Regions from separate parts of the Dysgonomonas termitidis genome, predicted to be linked through region 4. Evidence: riboswitches for the same ligand, from Rfam matches in the RefSeq annotation. Region 4 holds a riboswitch; each other region holds the start of a gene.
The links. Region 4 has a riboswitch for cobalamin ahead of ACYQ3L_RS04670 (threonine/serine exporter family protein). Riboswitches for the same ligand answer to the same signal wherever they lie in the genome.

Region 1: it holds a riboswitch for cobalamin, as region 4 does, so the genes downstream of both, pflB (formate C-acetyltransferase) here and ACYQ3L_RS04670 (threonine/serine exporter family protein) in region 4, are expected to answer to the same signal.
Region 2: it holds a riboswitch for cobalamin, as region 4 does, so the genes downstream of both, ACYQ3L_RS14720 (TonB-dependent receptor) here and ACYQ3L_RS04670 (threonine/serine exporter family protein) in region 4, are expected to answer to the same signal.
Region 3: it holds a riboswitch for cobalamin, as region 4 does, so the genes downstream of both, ACYQ3L_RS14775 (precorrin-2 C(20)-methyltransferase) here and ACYQ3L_RS04670 (threonine/serine exporter family protein) in region 4, are expected to answer to the same signal.

The regions. Positions count from the first base shown of each region.
Region 1 is NZ_BAAHYD010000001.1:947,240-951,371, reverse strand. Features, by position in the region: gene ACYQ3L_RS03670 (hypothetical protein) at 1-473, shown strand, start outside; gene ACYQ3L_RS03665 (ribonuclease H family protein) at 470-865, shown strand; gene ACYQ3L_RS03660 (hypothetical protein) at 941-1,144, shown strand; gene ACYQ3L_RS03655 (HU family DNA-binding protein) at 1,220-1,486, shown strand; cobalamin riboswitch at 1,573-1,765, shown strand; gene pflB (formate C-acetyltransferase) at 2,233-4,132, shown strand, end outside.
Region 2 is NZ_BAAHYD010000002.1:2,531,318-2,535,449, forward strand. Features, by position in the region: gene ACYQ3L_RS14710 (DUF456 domain-containing protein) at 1-106, opposite strand, end outside; gene ACYQ3L_RS14715 (cobyrinic acid a,c-diamide synthase CobB) at 163-1,461, opposite strand; cobalamin riboswitch at 1,583-1,892, shown strand; gene ACYQ3L_RS14720 (TonB-dependent receptor) at 1,944-4,121, shown strand; gene ACYQ3L_RS14725 (sirohydrochlorin cobaltochelatase) at 4,131-4,132, shown strand, end outside.
Region 3 is NZ_BAAHYD010000002.1:2,549,208-2,553,339, reverse strand. Features, by position in the region: gene dpp5 (dipeptidyl-peptidase Dpp5) at 1-1,664, opposite strand, end outside; cobalamin riboswitch at 2,334-2,640, shown strand; gene ACYQ3L_RS14775 (precorrin-2 C(20)-methyltransferase) at 2,755-3,462, shown strand; gene ACYQ3L_RS14770 (ABC transporter substrate-binding protein) at 3,469-4,132, shown strand, end outside.
Region 4 is NZ_BAAHYD010000002.1:56,457-60,588, reverse strand. Features, by position in the region: gene dapB (4-hydroxy-tetrahydrodipicolinate reductase) at 1-223, opposite strand, end outside; gene ACYQ3L_RS04675 (threonine/serine exporter family protein) at 571-1,074, opposite strand; gene ACYQ3L_RS04670 (threonine/serine exporter family protein) at 1,077-1,871, opposite strand; cobalamin riboswitch at 2,048-2,299, opposite strand; cobalamin riboswitch at 2,538-2,785, shown strand; gene ACYQ3L_RS04665 (anaerobic ribonucleoside triphosphate reductase) at 2,960-4,132, shown strand, end outside.

The DNA of each region.
Region 1 (4,132 bases), on a different contig from region 4:
TTATCGGATTTGTATCCCGGCATTCCAAAACAAAGAAACTGAAGGGAGTCCGGGAGAACTCGACATTTGGAAAAAAGATCTGTGTATTATCAGGGGATTTAAAAGGAACAATCATACCCAATATCTTATACGATGTGGAACTTAAAGCGATGCACCGGGGCAATGGATACGTTGTCGTATCGGCCCGGCCCAGGCAATTTAAAGCCCGGATAGAAAAAGTGACCGTACCGAAAGCCATCTACAGGCTGAAAGTCACATTCGGCAACAAGACGGTCTACTTTGACCCGAAGCATGGCAAATCGGATTCAAGCCGTACCCTGGAGGGAGTTCTCGATATATTAGCTTCCCGCGTTGACATAGAGGAGCCGGATTCAGTGCTTGCTGAATTTAAGGAGGAGGGGATAGCGCTTATTAAACAGATGGAAGCCGATGGATTTTTAGTACCGAAGTCGAATAAAAACCAACGGAAATGAAACGTCCATCGAATGGAATAGCTACAGACGCGGCCCATTCCACAAAAAACAAACTGACCCGTTACCGGGGAATCGACCTTAGTACCGGCAGGCAAATCTTCCTGGAGGATTTAGGTAACCAAACGGTGAATATAGGCGAGTTCCTGGGTGTGGTTGCGGCTGTAAAATATATCATCGAAAATGATTTCCATCCCAGGGTTATTTACACAGACAGCATTACGGCTATAACCTGGTTTAACAACAAAAGAACGGCATCAGGGAAGAGAAATACGGAACTGGAGAAAGCCGGGGTCTTTTTGAAAGTGTTTTCTGCAGAAGTAGATAAGATTGATGTATTGCACTGGAAAAATGATTTATGGGGGGAAACTCCGGCGGATTTCGGATGCAAATGATAAGATGTGAATATTGTTAGACCGGTGCTTTCCTGTCTTTCCTGACAGGAAAGCACGCTTATTTTAATGATTACTATGGCAAAGAAAAAATCGGAAATAGATAAACTGGTAAGCTTACCGGAGAAAGAATACCTGGAGCTGCTGGAAGCCCAAATGACTCTCAACGCGTTGAAAATAGCGGGAGTGGAAGAGCTTCCCCTGTATAAGGGTATCAAAAGCATTATAGAAGACGGACGGGTGGAAATACATAATAAGCCCATACAAAAAAGATACAGGTGAAATTAATCTTTATCTTTGTAAGCATCCCGGAACAGAGAAGAAAAAGGGGCCGTATACAAAAACAAATAAAACCGAATGAATAAGAAGCAACTGACAACCCTGGCCGCCAGGAAAGCCGGGGTATCCCAAAAATATATAGCCGACAGCTTAAACCCGGTATTGGAAACTATTATAGAAGTATTGTCCGGAGGGAACAATATCACCATACAAGGTTTCGGGTCATTTCAGGTAAAGACAATGAAGGAACGCAAGTCAAGAAATCCGAAGACAGGAGAGTTGATTGTCCTTCCGGAAAGGAAGGTTGTTAAGTTTAAGCTGGCAAACGGAAACCAGGTAAAATGACCCGCTTTCTATCCTACCTGTACCTGATGCGAATTATTCTTCTAAATTAATTCATATTAATTAGGATTAGTTTTGAAATTTATCCTACCTTTGTCAACTGTTTTGGTGCCACTTTCTGCATTCGTAGATAGTGGTGAAGAGGGAATCAGGTGCAAATCCTGAACAGACCCGCTGCTGTGAGTTCTTAATAGTTTTACACATTCTTATGCCACTGGATAAATCCGGGAAGGCGTGTAAAATGGAACGAGTCAGAAAACCTGCCAGAGCAAATTTTGTCAGGTCTTTTTTGTGTCCTACTTTTTTATACGTGGAAATTACTCTGGTAAAGTCTATGTATCCGGAATACAAAAAAGGATTGTCTAAAGAGGTTTTATGAAGATAAAGCTGTATACGCTTATTATTGTATGTTCATAGTATTAAACCATGCCTAAGTATGGTCTCATGTATGAAATAGTACTATACGATACAAATAATTGCTTATATTCAGATAGTTATATCTTTGACTTCTATTGTCAGAAGACCTGCCAGAATTGATCAATTAAAAAGCTTTCGGGAAATAAGGCTTGAGAACCATAAAAAGATTCTCTCACTACAAGGTGAGGATTCATTATTATTTTTTCTGTTTCCTTAAGTTCCGAGAGCCATGTTTATTCTTTTTTAGAAGAAATTGGGCATGCTTTTTGTGATATATCTATATGTCCGGTTTTTAATTATTGAAACGCCAAGTTGAATTTAAATAATAACAAATGGAAGCATATAAAGATTTTAAAGGGACCAAGTGGAAAGAAAAAATCGATATAAATGATTTTATCTTAAAAAATTATACAGAATATACAGGAGATGAATCTTTCCTGGAAGGCGCAACAGATGCCACTACAAAGCTATGGAATAAGCTAAGCGAGATGTTTAAGGTTGAAAAAGAAAAAGGTGTTTATGACGCTGAAACCAGAATTCCTTCTCAGATCGATGCTTATGGCGCAGGGTATATAGACAAGGATCTGGAAAAAATAGTAGGTGTACAGACAGACAAACCTCTCAAGAGAGCTATCTTCCCTAACGGCGGGCTTCGCATGGTACAGCAAAGCCTTGAAGAATACGGCTACAAACTCGATCCGGTTACAACAGAAATATTTTCCAAATATCGTAAAACTCATAACGAAGGTGTATTTTCGGCATATACCGACAGTATCCGCCGCGCCAGAAGCAACGGCTTATTAACAGGCCTGCCCGATGCATACGGACGTGGTCGTATTATCGGAGACTATCGCCGTATTGCTCTTTATGGTGTAGACAGGTTGATTGCCGAGCGTGAAAAGCGTTACAAGGAATGTGACCCTATCGTTATGACAGATGATCTGATCCGTCTTCGGGAAGAACTGAATTCACAGATACAGGCACTGAAAGCCCTGAAACGCATGGCTGCTGATTATGGATTCGACATTTCAAATCCCGCGACCAATGCTCAGGAAGCTATCCAGTGGACGTATTTTGGTTATCTGGGAGCTATTAAAGACCAGAATGGCGCAGCAATGAGCCTGGGACGTGTGACCACCTTCCTCGATATTTACATCGAACGGGACTTAAAAGATGGCATTATCACAGAGAAAGAAGCTCAGGAGATGATCGACCATTTTGTAATGAAACTCCGTATTGTTCGCTTCCTCCGTACAAACGAATATAATGAACTATTCTCGGGAGACCCTGTCTGGGTTACCGAGTCGATCGGCGGAATGACCAATAACGGGCGTACGATGGTAACCAAAAACAGTTACCGTATGCTGCACACCCTCTATAATTTAGGCCCGGCACCGGAACCGAATCTTACAATCCTGTGGAGCGACCGATTACCTGAGGCATGGAAGAAATACTGTGCGAAGGTATCTATCGATACATCTTCTCTCCAATACGAAAATGACGATCTTATGCGTCCGCAACTGGGAGATGATTATGGTATTGCATGCTGTGTATCGCCAATGCGTATCGGGCACCAGATGCAATTTTTCGGAGCCCGTGCCAACCTGCCGAAAGCATTGCTTTATACTATCAATGGAGGTAAAGATGAGAAAACAAAGGCTCAGGTATTGCCTAAACACTGGGTAGAAAAGATTTCGGGCGATTATCTCGAATTTGACGAAGTATGGGAAAAGTTTGACCGTACCCTCGACTGGGTTGCCGAGACTTATGTGAAAGCACTGAATATTATCCATTATATGCATGATAAATACTCATATGAGGCCCTCGAAATGGCTCTGCATGATGTAGATATCGTACGCACACAAGCCTTTGGCGTATCCGGCCTTTCTATCATCGCGGACTCGTTTGCCGCCATAAAATACGGAAGAGTACGTATTGTAAGGGATGCTGACGGAGATGCGGTAGACTATATACAGGAAAAAGATTATGTTCCTTTCGGAAACAATGACGATAATACAGACCAGTTTGCCATAGATATAGTGGAGACGTTCATGCAAAAAATCCGTAAGCGCAAAATGTATAAAGACGCGATCCCGACCCAGTCGGTATTGACTATCACATCTAATGTCGTTTATGGCAAGAAAACGGGAAATACTCCAGACGGACGCCGCGACGGAACTCCTTTTGCACCGGGTGCTAATCCGATGCACGGACGCGATACCAGAGGAGCCG
Region 2 (4,132 bases), 2.5 Mb from region 4:
CTGCATAACTGAGCGGAATGCCCGGCAATACGGGTACGATACAGCCGATTATACCCGTGATAATGAGTATCGCGCCTATTATGGTAAGAATAATATCTATAGCCATCCGTTATATATTTCTACAAATATAGTAACTAAATGGATGCCTAATAGTCACCGGTTTTAAAATAAGTCCATCAGGTTATCCATATCTGCCCAGTACAGATGCGTGTAACCTGCGATGACATTCTTATAGCGCAATAGTTTGGTATCTGTGGGTTGCCCTTTGGCTGTGTATTGTTGTACAACGCTTTGTTGTTCGCTTTTTATGGAAGAATAGTGGAATTCGTGTCCTTTGAGTAATACGCCGTTATATTCGAATTGCCTGTAACCCAGTTTGAGCCTCATATTCTCCATTGTGGCTTTTTGGTCGAAAATATTTACCATCGCGTATTCAGTACCGTCTTCATCGGAAATGGATGATGAAAGGTACATCATGCCACCACATTCGGCGAGTGCTTTACCTCCGGCTTCAACGTAATGGCAGATACTGTCCTGCATCGTCCGGTTATTATTTAATTCGCTAAGATATAACTCCGGGTATCCTCCGGGCAGATAGACAAAATCAGATTCAGGCAGATGCTTGTCGTGCAGCGGGCTGAAATAAGACACAGCGCCTATCCTTTTCAGGTATTCCATATTTTCATGATACATGAAGTTAAAAGCCGCATCACGGGCTACGCTTATCCTTAACCCCTGTAAGGGTACGTTAATTTCTTTTATTACTCCTGCATCCGATTCTCTTTTTGCTGTAACGGACAGTAGCCTGTCTATGTCTATATGTTTTTCTATCAGGGCAGCAGCCTTGTCGGCGAAATCATCGAAGCGGTATTGTTCGTCGATATTCAATCCCAAATGGCGGGACGGTATTTCTATATCAGTATTTTTAGGCAGATAGCCCAATGGCTCAAGTCCTGCATCGTGGCAGGCATCTTTTAAGAAATTGTAGTGGCTTTCGGAAGCTACAAAATTGAATATGACGCCTGTAATATTTATCTTATCGGAGAAATTCTTGAAGCCATAGAGCAGGGCCGCTGCCGAATAGGCCATCGATTTTGCATTCAGGACTAATATGACAGGTATATCCAGTTTCTCTGCTATTTGCGCGCTGCTTCCATTCATGCGGTCGTATCCATCGAATAGCCCCATGACACCTTCGGTGATACAGACATCTTTATCCGACGAATATTTATTATACAAATACTTTATATGGCTTTCCGACGATAAGAACAGGTCGAGATTGACAGATTCCTTTCCTGCCGCCAGGACGTGATATTTCGTATCTATATAATCCGGCCCGCATTTAAAGGGTTGTATGTTCAGCCCTCTGTTCCGGAGTGCTCTTAATAAACCTAAAGTAACTGTAGTTTTACCGGAGCCGGAAGCTATCGCCGAGATAAGGAAATTGGATGTATATGTCATGATTCTTCTTTTTCTTCAGCAAAAGTATAAAATATGGGATATGAAACCCGTATCGGTGTATAGAAAATAATATACTTGCAAATTATTTCCTTAAATACTTTTTTCTGATATTTAAAAAAATTAACTTTGCTGCCGCTAAGGTGATGTAAACAGACATCCGTCTTTTACATAAAAAGGGAATCCGGTTAAATTCCGGAACAGTGCCCGCTACTGTAAGCTCTATTCAGTTAACAGTTAACAGTCATCAGTTAACAATGTTTCTGAAAAAAGTCTTTGAACAAGACCAAATACCACTGATTGAAAGTTATCATGCATCAGTCAACTGTTATCAATTCTTTGTTGACTGTTAACTGCTCACTGTTAACTGAATGTCGGGAAGGCCGTTCAGAGATGGAGTAAGTCAGGAAACCTGCCTAGCATACAATAAATTAAATATTCTCGGGGCCAAGAATATAATTACTAACATTATACTTCGCATTTTAATGAGAAAAAAAGTATTGGTTACAGCCATCCTGTGCTGTATTGTAAGCATGGCATTTGCCCAAATGACCTTAAAGGGAAAAGTCGTGGATGAAAATGAGAACCCTGTTGCGGGTGCCAGTGTATGGATCGAATACACCACACTGGGAACTTCGACGGACGAGAACGGAGAGTTTAGTTTGCAGAGAGTACCCGAAGGAAAACACACTTTAAGAGCATCTGCTCTCGACTACAATGGAGATAAGATTGATGTTGCTTCATCCCGGGGTGATATCTTATTTATCTTAAGGAAATCACCTCTAAAGTTAAATGAAGTAGTAATTACAGGTACAGGTACGCACAACAGACTAAAGAATACCCCTGTAGCAATGGATATGATTACCAAAAAGGAACTGGAGAATATCAATATTCCCACATTCGATAATGCCATGATGGCTGTCAGCCCGTCATTTTCTTTCATGACCACGGCTATGGGTTCTTATATGCAGATGAACGGATTAAGTAATCGTTATATACTTGTATTGGTAGATGGGAAAAAGCTTGCAGGAGATGTGTCGGGTAATACAGACCTGTCGCGGATAAACATGAAGAATGTAAAGCGTATAGAGGTGCTTAAAGGTGCGGCATCGGCATTATACGGATCGGAAGCAATGGGAGGAGTTATTAATATTATTACTGAAAATCCTAAAGAGTCAGTATTTATCACATCCGATACCCGTTATGCCGGATATGGACAATTTTCACAGGCTATAAACGCTGATGTAAATTACAAATGGTTTTCATCTTCAACATCCTTTCAGCGTAACCAGAGCGATGGCTGGCAGTTAAACACGCAGGAGACATCGGGTGATAAGCTGATAGATACAGATAAAATGGCCGTGAATACAAATTATTCTGATGTGGTGAGCCAGAAATTCACTGTGAGGCCGAATAAATCCCTAAGCATATACGCAGAAGGAAGCCTCTATGACAAGAAGCTGAAAAGGCCTGTATCGTCATATGCGTATGATATGAAATATGAAGATTATAATATAAGTGCGGGAGCAAGGTATCTCCTTAAAGATCTGGCTGTAATCACACTGGATTTATATACCGACAATTTTGAATATTACCGTGAATATATCAAGGATGATGGTAATTATAAAAACGGGGATGAATCGAAGGAAAGAAGACAGAAATATTATGACGCTAACCTGAAAGGCATATTCAGCTTAGGTAAATACAATCGCCTTTCGGTAGGAACGCAATATCAGTTGGATTATATTGAAAGTCAGTCGGATACAAAAGATGGTTCGAGAGATGTATATACATATTCGGTATATGCGCAGGATGAGATAAAGCTGCTGGATAGCAGGCTGCAATTCGTGCCCGGCTTCCGCTATGTTTATAATGAAGCATTTGGAAATAGGTTTACGCCGAAGTTGTCGGGAATGTATTCACTCGATCATTTCAATTTCAGGGCGTCTTATTCGGCCGGATTCCGCGCTCCGGATATGAAAGAATTATATACAAGAACCATAACGCGTTCTACACTAAGTCTTGGTAATTCCGGTCTGAAGCCGGAATCATCCAATTATTACTCATTGAATACCGAATATCACAACGATTTTCTGACAGTCTCTGTTACAGGATATATCAATCGGATAAAGAATATTATCCAGACAAGGGATGTTACCGAAACGATAACCCAAGATGAAAAGAATGAAGGGATAAAGAAAAAACAGGAATACACCAATTCATCCAGAGCCCGTGTAAACGGATTCGAAACCTCCGTGAATTCATACCTTGGTGCGGGACTCAGTATAGGGCTGGGTTATAGTTATGTAAATTCCAAGGATTACGATACAGGTAAGCCGTTGGTGCGTTCCAGCAAGCATATCGGTACAGGAAATGTAAACTGGAATAAAAAATGGTGGATTGTAGATTCGAACATAAACTTTAACGGACGGATACAAAGCAGCCGTTATATGGGAGATAAAGATCCCGCGCGCGCATATAATCAATGGAACGTGGCGACCCGCCATCGTTTGAAGAATTTCAACGGTTTTGTTGTAGAACCGGGCTTCGGTATCGAAAATATTTTTGATTTCGTGGACGACAAGCCTTTCGGGGCAAATTACGCTACACTGTCCCCCGGACGGGTCTTTTATGTGAGTTTGTCTCTAAAGTTCAGTAAATAATCTGGATATAT
Region 3 (4,132 bases), 2.5 Mb from region 4:
CCTGTACAACCAAGTTTATCCGCATTTACAAAAGGCTCCTTAGCCATAGCATCTATAGCCGAAAGATAATCTTTCATATTCTGTCCGCCGTAATCTTTGCTGATCTGTTCCAGCCATTCCTGACCAAAACCCGGAAGACCTCTGCGATTAGGGGCAACGACAATATACCCGTTTGCAGCCATCATCTGCAAATTCCAACGGTACGACCAAAACTGGCTCACAGTACTTTGAGGACCACCCTGGCAGTATAAAAGAGCCGGATATTTTTTATTTGGGTCGAAGTTTGGCGGATAGACGATCCATGTCAGCATTTTCTTCCCGTCAGTAGTAGCAATCCAACGCTCTTCCACTTTACCCATTTTTAACTGCCCGAGTATTTCTTTATTTTCAAAGCTCAATTCGGTGGCTTCCCCGTTAGTTGTATTTACAGAATATATTTCATTTGGCGCCGATAACGAATGGCGTATTGCGATAAGTTTATCTCCGGCTATGCCGAATGATTCATAATCGTAATCACCCTTTGTTATCTGATTTATTTCCTTGGTATGCACAAAGGCCTTGAACAGATGCGTCTTAGCCTCTACACATGAAACGAAATAAATACTCTCATTATCGTTCCAGGCCAGATAATCGGTGTTATAATCAAACTTTTCGGTTACATAAATTTTATCGTTAGTGGTCAGATTCATTACAAACATCCGGTTTTTGTCCGATTCGTATCCGTCACGCTCCATACTTTGCCATGCAATATATTTGCCATCAGGAGAGAAAACAGGATTGATGTCATATCCCATCATACCTTCTGTAAGATTTTTCGTCTCTTTTGTATCTATATTATACAGGTATATATCGGAGTTGGTAGACAAGGCATATTCCATCCCTTTTTTCTTCCGGCAGGTGTATGCAATGGATTTACCGTCGGGACTCCAGGCGAGTTGCTCTATTCCGCCGAACGGGAGCATAGGGCATTCGTAAGGTTCATCGCCTAAAATATCTATACCGTCTGTCATTTTTGTACCGTCATAACCGGCTATGAAGCTGTGGGGGATTTCCTCCACCCATTCCGACCAGTGTTTATACATCAAATCATCTATGATGCGGCCCGATGCTTTAGGCAGATCGGGGTATTTATCGGCAGTACGTTCTCCGTACTTTATATTTTTAATGTACAGGATTTTCTTCTCATCAGGCGAATAAGAAAATCCGTTGACACCGCCTTCTATGTCGCTTATCTGCACTCGTTCACTGCCATCAGGATTCATTTCCCAAATTTGCGAAGAGCCGCTTTCGCTACTTAGGAATGCGATCTTGGCACCACCTTTCACCCATACAGCATTGTTTTCGCTTTTGGCAGTTTGGGTTATCTGCTTTTTGTCCGAGCCATCAATATTCATGGTGAATAACTCCCGGTTGGTCTTATTCTGCTCGATGCTCACATAAGTGACTCCATAGAGTACTTTTGATTTATCAGGCGAAACTTGTACGTCGGATACGCGTCCGAAGCTGTAAAGGACTTCGGGGGTCATGATACCGTTTTCTACTTTTACGGTGGCTTTGCCGATCAGGGGGGCATCTTTCTCCGTGTCTTCTATTTTTGCGGAAAATTTACCGCCACACGAAACGACTGATGCGCCGAGTAATAATGCCATAATTGATTTATTCATATAGTTAAATTATATTTTATAGGTTCAAAGATATTTGTTTTTTGCAATACATACAACAAATGTGTCGACGCTCCAATTCAATTAGCAAATCTTTTTTTCGTTATCCCTAACCACACACAAGGTGCATCAACCAGCAACTTATTTTCTAAAAAACTTGACAAACCTGACACATTTTACATTTTTTCCCTGTACCCTTTACGTAAATCTTTGCGCCCTCCGCAGTAAAAAGTTGATTACACTCAAAAAGCGCAGATATACCCTGATTTATTACAACAAACAGTGAACAACCCGTATTTTGTCCTTTGGTAACTATCTTCCAAAAATCTGACAAACTTTACATATTTTCATATAGATATAAAACTTTACAAACCTGACAACTTTTCAGTTAACAGTTAGCAGTCATCAGTTAACAACTCGTATCTTGTATCTTGTTTACTCGTAACTTGTAACTGCCCTAGGGCGAAGTAACTTGTAACTGTTAAAAAGTTACAAAAGTTACACTTTTATCAATTATTTTCTCTCCTCAAAGCCAAGGTTTCTCTCCTCAAAGCTAAGGTGGGGGATTGAGGGGGCTGATTCATTCTTTCAAAGAGCTATGAGCTAGAAGCTAAATATATAGATAAAGTTATTTCACATACATTATATAAATCATTATAAATTTAATTCCATATCTTTGCACTAAGTTCTGGTGTTACAAATCCGCGTGCCGGACGAGTAATTAAAAGGGAATCAGGTGCAAATCCTGAACAGACCCGCTGCTGTAAGCTCTATTCAGTTAACAGTTAACAGTCATCAGTTAACAATGTTTCTGAAAAAAGTTTTTGAACAATACTCAAACCACTGATTGACAGTCATCAGTCATCAGCTATCAGTTAATAATTTTTGTTAACTGTTTACTGCTAACTGTTTACTGAAAATGGGAAGGCCGTTCAAAAATGGAGTAAGTCAGAAAACCTGCCGGAACATTATTAGTTGAAAGCTCGAGGTTTAGGCTTAAATACTATTTACAGACAACACACATACCTGTTCGTCTATTTTAGTCCTATACTAAAGGCATCTGATTCTAACTCTTATAAAATGAATCTTAAAGATGTTTGATCCTGTTACGTTCGTATCCCTCGGTCCCGGAGACCCGGAACTGATAACCTTGAAAGGTTTGAAAACACTGCAAGAAGCAGATTTGATATTTTGTCCGTCAACCGCCCTTCCCGGAGGAAAAAGCTCCTCACGGGCAAAAGATGTCCTATTGCAATTGAGCATCGGCGAATCAAAGCTGAACACATTCAATGTACCTATGAACAAAGACCGTTCTCTGGCCATTGAGAGCTACAAGGCTGTGGCGGAAGAAATATCGGACAGGTATAAATCCGGACATAAAATAGCTGTTACAGCCGAAGGTGATGCCGGATTCTACTCTACCATCTATTACATAAGCGAATATCTTACACAGGAGAATATACCGGTCAGCCGCATCGCGGGCGTACCTGCGTTTATAGCCTGTGGCACTCTGGCCAACATTCATATTGTGAAACAAGAGGAAGAACTCGAAGTTATTCCGGGTATCATAACATCAGCAGATGGTCTGGAAGAAAAGATCAAAACCGGCAAAACCGTTGTACTGATGAAAGCTTCCCAGTGCGAACAAGTAATAAAGGAAGCATTAGAAAATATTCAGGACATCACTTTCCACTATTTTGAAAATGCAGGAATCTCCGGCAAAGAAGTCTATACTCAGAACAGGGAAGAAATACTCAATCGTAAATTCCCTTACTTTTCACTAATAATAATCCGCAAATAAACAAATATGAAATTCCTTGCCCGTTCAATAATCCTGCTTGCTTTTGGCTGCTTCATAGCATGTAACCCGAATAAGAAAGACAGCAACAATATTTCCAGCATGCATGATACATTAAATATCAAATATGCAAAAGGCTTTACCGTATCCGAACATGGAAATTACAAACTGGTGGATATACATGATCCTTCCGGCGAAAGCGATACCAAGTATCAATATGCTTTATTGAAAAGAGGGGAAGATAAAACGGGCATACCTGCCGGATACCAGATTATAGAAGTCCCCGTAAAAAGCGTGGTGTGTATGACCACCCTGCAAATTTCCAATTTTATCAAATTAGACGCTGTAGACAAAATAGCGGGGATAACCAGTACCCGTTTCCTGTTTAATCCTCAGCTAAATGAACAATTGAAAACCGGGAAAACAAGCAAAATCGGTATCGAAGGGGAGTTTGACAACGAAGTGGTTATGGCTATCGATCCCGACATTATCCTTGTTTCGCCCTTCAAGCGCGGAGGTTATGATGCTATCCGCAATCTGGATATTCCTCTGATCAGCTTTTTAGGATATAAAGAATCGTCTCCTCTGGGACAGGCCGAATGGATAAAATTTACAGGGCTTTTATTGGGAATGGAAGAACAGGCAGGTAAACAATTCGATGAAATAGAAAAAA
Region 4 (4,132 bases):
CTGCAACTACAGGAACGTGTGCAGCAAAACATTTTCTGTAATTATCTATCGCACTGTCAGGCGTAGAAAATTCGATTGCCACATCAGCACTTTTGAACGCGGACGAACCGAAATCATCCGTATTATTTACATCTATGACAGATACAATATTGTGACCTCTCGAAACAGCTATCTTTTCTATTTCATGTCCCATTTTACCATATCCGATGAGAGCTATATTCATATTTGAGTATTTGTTAATTTAATTGATTAAAGCTTACAAATATACATAAAAACTTATTTCCAGAGGATTTCCCTTTTAATTAATCCTTGATTATAAGCTTTTTTAAGGACACGAGCCAACTCTTTGTATCAGTAAGTAAAACAACAAGAATAAGTTATAATAGGAAATGCATTATTAAATCCCGGCTATTATCTAATTAAGCAATAAAAGCCACCTACAAAAGGTTAGTCGCCCCCATTCCCGGTTTATTACATCCGGTTAGATATTCTTAACACTTTAGCCATCCCCTGCCTTCAGGAAGAAATGCTTATAAGCATCTCAATTGATGAATTCAAGTCTTTATTAGTTCAAAAAATCTTTATACCCAAATCCCTGATTTTCTTTATATCTTTCACACTTTTTTTACGAAAAACGAGTGCGGCAATGCAAATACCGATCGCCAGACAAAACAATAGCGAAGAGGTAAGAATAAAGTTATATGCGGTATCCTGCAGCAATGACGAACCTTTATTATCCATCCCCTCTTCGTATATCCTGATACAACCGAGCATCGTGCGGTATGCATATAAGCCGGGAATCATCGTAATGCAGGCAGGAAGCGTAAAAACGACAGGAGGCGTATGTATACGGTGGGCGCAATAAATTCCGGCAAGCCCGATAAATACAGTCCCGCAAAGTGTAGATGCGACCAAACCATAATCCAATTGCAACAGCACAAACCGGATACAATGCCCTACCCCTCCTAACAATCCTGCAATCAGCAAAGCTTTTCGGGGGGTCTCGAAAAGAAGCGCGAAGCCTATTGCTACAAAAAAGCTTAGAAAAGCATCTCTTAATATATCTATCATCATCTCTAAAAATTATTAATACCTATCAATGACATACTCATAAACATGCCGATCGCTATACATAACAAAATAAAGCCGCCGAATGCCCCACGCGCAATTCCCGTGGGTATATACCCCTCCAGCAAATCTATAATACAATTAATCAACGGGACCCCCGGTATAAGGAACAGGACAGCGGTTGCTACCGATATATCGGGCGATAAGCCACAACCGAACAATACATTCATGCCGGAGATCGTTGTAGTCGCAAAAGCAGAACATACAACGGCAACCATCAGATTGAAACCCTTTTTTACCATTTCCTGACGCACTGTAAGCCCCATGAGTGACGCTATAAAGGCAAAAGCTCCGTCCATCCAGTCGCCTCCGGCAAGCAAACATAAACAACCACATGCTACCCCGATAAAAACGCGTATCAGCCAAACAGGATGTTTAGGTGCGGCTTTTATCTCATTCAGGCAATTTTCCAGCTCACCCAACGAAATTTTATTCTCAAACAGCTTCCATGTTAACAAACTGGTATTTGTCAATACGCCGAAATGCGCACCATGATGCCTCACCCGCTTGTTTCCGGTTACTGTATTTTCGGGATTTTCACGATCTGTAACCGTTACCGATACAGCAGTAAAGGAGAGAAGCATCTCCACCTTAAAACAAGTCGTATCGGCAATACGTTGCACATTCCGGTTTATACGTTCACAGTGAGCGCCTGACTCTAACAGAATCGTACTGACCTCCAAAATCAGATCGGCAAATTTTGTAGCGGACATACCTTTGTCCTCCGGCAAAACATTTTCCATTTTGTTTGCTTTATAAAATTAATCTCCGGGAGAATAAGTGATTCTGTCGGCGGCTCTTGCAGGGATCTTAGTTATCATATATAACCAACACAATGCAACTTTGACTGTTGCACAAAACCAGCTTTATCCGAACATGAATTTTTACTTCTCCAACTTGCCTCTAATCCTCGAAAGACAAAATCATACTATTACTGGCAGGTCTTCTGACTCACTCTTGCTCCGTGCAGCCTTCCCGATAGACAGTTATCTGTCGACCAGTGGCATTGGGTATCGCTCGGAACAACATCAATGAATGTTAACTGATGACTGTTAACTGTTCACTGAAAAGAGGTTACAGCAGCGGGTCTGTTCAGGACTTGCACCTGATTCCCTTTTTCATTACTTATCCGAAGATGCGGACTTGTAACACCAATAATCAGATACAAAGTTGGAATAAAAAATCGAAATAATAACATTTTGAGAAAATATTTTTTTCTGTAGTTATCGGCAAATCATCCGGAATAAAGATAAATTAATATCGTAAATTATCCAATTTAGGAAACTTTTCAACAATATAAAAGTTTTATTTATCTAATATTGTATAACTTAGAATTTATTTCGGGAAACTTTGGCATTATTTTTCAATAAATAAATCTCATTTTTGAAAACCATATAAAAAAATAATCTACCTTTGTTACCATATACGGTTCTGAAATAAAATCAGATGAAAAGGGAATCAGGTGCAAGTCCTGAACTATCCCCGTAGCTGTAAATTTCAAGAAAAGGTTAGGCCCTCACGCCACTGATCGACAGTTACCGGTCATCAGTTTCAGTTATCATTTTGTTAACTGCTTACTGCTCACTGTTAACTGAACATTGGGAAGGCTCCTAACCGGGAAATAAGTCAGAAGACCTGCCGTGTATACATTCGTAGCTTTCGGGAGAAAAGCGATAGAATAGAATATGCGGTGACTTTACATCTTTAATCTCTCTTCGCCTATTTTGGTCTCTATCCCCGTCAGTTACATTGAAGCAATGTATCATTAATCAACAATTGACGACGCGAAAGCGGGTCGAATACTTTCTTTTACTCATAACATAATACAACCATGATTCAGACAGTCATAAAAAGAGACGGACGCATAGTCGGCTTCAATGAAGAAAAGATAATGGCAGCTATCCGCAAAGCCATGTTACACACCGAACAAGGAGAAGACTCTTCCCTGATAAGACGCATCACGGATTTTATCTCTTGCCAGGGTAACGAGCAAATGACCGTAGAGCAAATCCAGGATATGGTAGAAGTGGAACTGATGAAAAGCCCACGGAAAGAAGCAGCTAAAAAATATATCGCTTACCGCGACCAGCGCAGCATTGCCCGAAAGGCCAAAACACGGGACATGTTCCTCGAAATCATAGAGACCAAATCGAACGATATCACACGCGAAAATGCCAACATGAACGCTGATACTCCGGCAGGAATGATGATGAAATTCGCGAGTGAAACTACGAAGCCTTTTGTTGACGACTATCTGCTGCTGCCGGAAGTAAAAGAAGCCGTCCGCCAAAACTATTTACATATTCACGACAAGGACTATTATCCGACCAAAAGCCTCACTTGTGTACAGCACCCATTAGATAAGATACTTCAGCATGGATTCAATGCCGGACATGGAGAATCGCGTCCTGCCAAACGTATAGAAACAGCGAGCATGATTGGCTGCATATCCATGGAAACAGCCCAGAATGAAATGCATGGTGGCCAGTCCATCCCTGCTTTTGATTTTTATCTGGCACCTTTTGTCAGGCGTAGTTTTATTGAAGAAATAAAAGTGCTGGAACAGATAAACGGACTGGACTACAAACACCTTTACGAAACACCAATAGAGGATTACTTATCAAAAGACCTGACCGGATTACATGGTGACGAAAGAATTATCCAACATGCCATAAACCGTACAGTGAGCCGTGTACACCAGTCGATGGAAGCCTTCATCCATAACATGAACACCATACACTCCCGGGGAGGCAATCAGGTGGTATTCAGTTCTATTAATTATGGAACGGATACTTCTGCCGAAGGAAGATGCATCATGCGGGAACTGTTAATCAGCACAGATGAAGGCGTGGGCAACGGAGTAACAGCCATTTTCCCGATACAGATATGGAAAAAGAAGCGGGGAGTAAGCTATTTACCAACAGACCGGAATTACGATTTATACCAACTGGCATGCAAGGTGAGCGCACATCGTTTCTTCCCTAACTTTCTGAATCTGGACGCG